2 regions of the Streptomyces sp. NPDC027962 genome follow, and region 1 is predicted to be linked to the other one. Evidence: riboswitches for the same ligand, from Rfam matches in the RefSeq annotation. Region 1 holds a riboswitch; the other holds the start of a gene.

Region 1 (2,161 bases):
CGACCGACGATCGCGGTGACGGGGTAGGCGAAGAAGACGGCGAAGAAGGCGACCGGCACGGCCATGAGGCCGAGCCGCGCCGCGTTCCCGCGCAGGGACTTCCTTACTTCAGGACGAGCGAGGACCACGACCGGACCCACTGCTCACGGTTCTTCGCGATGGTGTCCGCCGCGACCGTCTCGGGCTGCTCGACGACCGCTCCGTGCTTCGTGAACAGCTCCGGCAGCTTCGCGTCCTCGATCACCGGGTTGACGAACATGTTCAGCGGCATGTCCTCCTGGAACTGCTTGCTGATCAGGAAGTCCAGCAGCGCCTTTCCGCCCGCCTCGTTCTTCGCTCCCTTCAGCAGACCGGCGAACTCGATCTGGCGGAAGCAGGTTCCCGTCGCGACACCGGTGGGCGCCTCGGCCGGCTGCGGATCGGAGTAGAGCACCTCGACCGGCGGGCTGGAGGCGTACGAGACGACGAGCGGACGGTCGGCCTTGGCCTTCTTGCCGCCGGCGGAGCCGGAGAACTCCTCGTTGTACGCCTGCTCCCAGCCGTCGACGACCTTGACGCCGTTGTCCTTCAGCTTCTTCCAGTAGCCCTGCCAGCCGGACTCGCCGTACTCGCCGACGCTGCCGAGCAGGAAGCCGAGGCCCGGCGAGGAGGTGGCGGCGTTCTCCACGACCAGCATGTTCTTGTACTCGGGCTCGGCGAGGTCCGCGAAGGTCTTCGGCGGCGCGAGCTTCTTGTCGGCGAAGAACTTCTTGTCGTAGTTGACGCAGATGTCTCCGGAGTCGACGGGCGTGACGCGGTGCTTGCCCGCGTCGAGCTGCACCTCCTCGGCCACCCGGTCGAGGCCCTTGGCCTCGTAGGGCGTGAAGAGGTTGTTGTCGAGCGCACGGGAGAGAAGGGTGTTGTCGACACCGAAGAAGACGTCGCCCTGGGGGGAGCCCTGGGTGAGGATCTCCTTGTTGAGCGCGGCGCCCGCGTCGCCGCTCTTGAGCACCTTGACCGTGTAGCCGGTCTGCCGGGTGAACTCCTTCAGCACGGCGTCCGACGCGGCGAACGAGTCGTGGCTGACGAGGGTGATGGTCTTGGACGCGCCCGGGGAGTTGGACCCGGAGCCCTTGTCCTCGGACTTCTCGCCGCAGGCGGAGAGGACGGAGATGCCGACGGCACCCGCGAGTGCGGCGCCGGCGGCACGCCGAAGCTGGCTGTTCATGATGGTGCTGACTCCCTACGCCGGTATGACCCGGATCAGGTCCGAGGGTCTGCGGCCCGTTGCCGTGAAGGCCTCGCCGCACTCTCAGCGCTCTGGTGCGCTCCCCTGTCGGAATGTGTTGTTGTTCATCTGTGCGAATGCACAGGGCACAGTATCAGCCATGGCCGACGGGCTCAGAAGCCCATGGGCCCTGCCCAGCGGAGCCGCGTCGGACTTCCGAAGCCCATGGGCCCTGCTCAGCGCTCGGTCGCCGCCAGCTGCCCGCAGGCCCCGTCGATCTCCTGGCCACGGGTGTCCCGGACCGTGACCGGTACACCGTGGGCGGCGATCGCCTCGACGAACGCCTTTTCGTCCTCGGGGCGCGAGGCCGTCCACTTCGACCCCGGCGTCGGATTGAGCGGGATCAGGTTCACATGGACCCTCTTGCCCTTCAGCAGCCGGCCGAGCAGATCACCGCGCCACGCCTGGTCGTTGATGTCGCGGATCAGCGCGTACTCGATGGAGATACGACGGCCCGACTTCTCCGCGTACTCCCAGGCGGCGTCGAGGACCTCACGGACCTTCCAGCGCGTGTTGACGGGGACCAGGGTGTCGCGCAGCTCGTCGTCCGGGGCGTGCAGCGAAACGGCGAGGCGGCACTTGAAGCCCTCGTCGGCGAAGCGCAGCATCGCGGGCACGAGACCGACGGTCGAGACCGTGATGCCTCGCTGCGACAGACCGAGTCCGTCGGGCTCCGGGTCGGTGAGACGGCGGACGGCTCCGACGACCCGCTTGTAGTTGGCGAGCGGTTCGCCCATGCCCATGAAGACGATGTTGGACAGCCGCGCGGCTCCTCCGGGGACCTCGCCGTCGCGCAGCGCGCGCATGCCGTCGACGATCTGGTGCACGATCTCCGCGGTGGACAGGTTCCGGTCGAGGCCGGCCTGCCCGGTGGCGCAGAAGGGGCAGTTCATC
Region 2 (2,161 bases), on a different contig from region 1:
CCTGGGCCAGGACCACGGCGCCCGGCTCGATCGTGGCCACCTGGGCGCCGGTGACGAGTTCCGCCCCGTACTGCCCGTACCAGGCGGCCATCGGAGCGGCGACCTCCGCGGGCATGGTGCCGGCGAGCGGGCGGTCGGCGGCCTCGACGACGGTGACGGCGCAGCCGGCCTGACGGGCCGCGGTCGCGAACTCCGCGCCGATCCAGCCCGCGCCGACCACGACGATGTCATGCTGCTCGGTGAGCAGGGGCCGCAGCCGGGCGGCGTCGTCGAGAGTGCGCAGCAGGTGGACGCCCGGTACGCCCCGGGTGCCGGGCAGTGTGACGGGCTCCGCCCCGGTGGCGAGGACCAGGACGTCGTACGGGACGGGGCCGGCCGCGGTGTCCACCTCGTGGGCGCCGGGGCGCACGCCAGTGACCTCGGCCCCCAGGCGCAGCTCGACGTCGAGGGCCTCGAAGTCGATGTCGAAGGCCGAGTCCTCCGCCTTGCCGAGCAGGATCGCCTTGGACAGCGGCGGCCGGTCGTACGGCTGGTGCGGCTCCGCGCCGATCACGGTGACCGGCCCGGTGAAGCCCTGCTCCCGGAGCGCGACCGCTGTCTGCACTCCGGCCATGCCCGCACCGACGATCACCACGCGCCGCCTCGGCACTGTCTGCTGCTGCCGTTCGTTCACCCGCACACCTTACGTACCTGACAGTGAGTCAGGAAGCAGCTCCTCCACCACGCTCGTCCCGCTGCCCTCCTGGGACTCCCACTCCCAGGTCTCCTCCAGCCGCACCCGGCCGTCCGGCAGGTCCACGACCGTGGAGACGCAACGGCCCGAGGAGGTGGCGCCGTCCGTCTTCAACTGCACGTAGCGGAAATCGAGACGGTCGCCCTCGCGGGTGCCCACGAGGTGTCCGCGGACCACGTCACCGCCCTCGTACTCGGCCCGGATCCGGCCCCGCTCCTCGTGGTACGTGAACCGGGTCAGGGTGCCGACCTGCCCCGGAGCCTGGTCGGCGACCGGGGAGAGGACGAGTCCGTCGAGCGTCCTGGCCACTGCTGCGGCTCCCTTACTGCGTGTCGGGGCGGGGCGTTAGGGTGGCCACCGTAAGGCACTCGCGGGAGTCCGGACGCACCGGGCTGAGAGGGAGGCTGGCCGGCCTCCGACCGTACGAACCTGATCCGGGTCATGCCGGCGAAGGGAGGGGCTGGACGCCCATGTCCGATACACGACGCACCCCTGACGTCCTCGTCATAGGGGGCGGGATCATCGGCCTGGTCACGGCCTGGCGGGCAGCGCAGCACGGGCTGCGCGTCGCCGTCGCCGACCCCGAACCGGGCGGCGGCGCCGCTCGGGTCGCGGCCGGGATGCTCGCCGCCGTCACCGAACTCCACTACGGCGAGCAGACCCTGCTCGGCCTCAACCTCGAATCCGCCCGCCGCTATCCGGACTTCGTCGCGGAACTGCAGGAAGCGAGCGGGCAGCAGGTCGGCTACCGCTCCTGCGGCACGCTCGCCGTCGCCCTGGACGCCGACGACCGTGCGCATCTGCGGGAACTGCACGCCCTGCAGCGCCGCTCGGGACTCGAGTCCGCGTGGCTCACGGGCCGTGAATGCCGCCGCCTCGAGCCGATGCTCGCGCCCGGCGTGCGCGGCGGGCTGCGGGTGGACGGCGACCACCAGGTCGATCCGCGACGGCTGGCCGCCGCGCTCGTCGTCGCCTGCGAGCGGGCCGGCGTCGCATTCCGCCGCACCTGGGCGCAGCGGCTGGTGGTGGCCGCCGGCAGGGCGGCCGGTGCCGTACTCGCCGACGGGGGCGAACTGTCCGCGGGCCAGGTCGTGTTGGCCGGTGGCAGCCTGAGCGGACGGCTGGAGGGCGTACCGGCGGACGTGCTGCCGCCCGTACGGCCGGTGAAGGGCCAGGTCCTGCGGCTGACCGTGCCGCGCCCGTACGCGCCGTTCCTCTCGCGCACCGTACGTGCGGTGGTGCGCGGCAGCCATGTGTACCTGGTGCCGCGGGAGGACGGCGAGCTGGTCGTCGGCGCGACCAGCGAAGAGCTCGGCTGGGACACGACGGTCACCGCGGGCGGGGTGTACGAGCTGCTGCGCGACGCGCACGAACTCGTGCCCGGCATCACCGAGCTGCCCCTCGTCGAGACGCGGGCCGGACTGCGGC

Evidence for each region. A riboswitch is a leader RNA that binds a small molecule or an ion and turns the genes downstream of it on or off. The one in region 1 is predicted to bind thiamine pyrophosphate.
Region 2: it holds a riboswitch for thiamine pyrophosphate, as region 1 does, so the genes downstream of both, thiO (glycine oxidase ThiO) here and ACZ4SA_RS13415 (thiamine ABC transporter substrate-binding protein) in region 1, are expected to answer to the same signal.

The regions. Positions count from the first base shown of each region.
Region 1 covers NZ_JBVHTA010000011.1:103,626-105,786, reverse strand. Annotated here, with positions in the region: gene ACZ4SA_RS13420 (ABC transporter permease) at 1-65, opposite strand, end outside; gene ACZ4SA_RS13415 (thiamine ABC transporter substrate-binding protein) at 104-1,207, opposite strand; TPP riboswitch at 1,203-1,324, opposite strand; gene rlmN (dual-specificity RNA methyltransferase RlmN) at 1,444-2,161, opposite strand, start outside.
Region 2 covers NZ_JBVHTA010000008.1:146,808-148,968, reverse strand. Annotated here, with positions in the region: gene ACZ4SA_RS10660 (NAD(P)/FAD-dependent oxidoreductase) at 1-613, opposite strand, end outside; gene ACZ4SA_RS10655 (avidin-fold protein) at 683-1,042, opposite strand; TPP riboswitch at 1,094-1,206, shown strand; gene thiO (glycine oxidase ThiO) at 1,204-2,161, shown strand, end outside.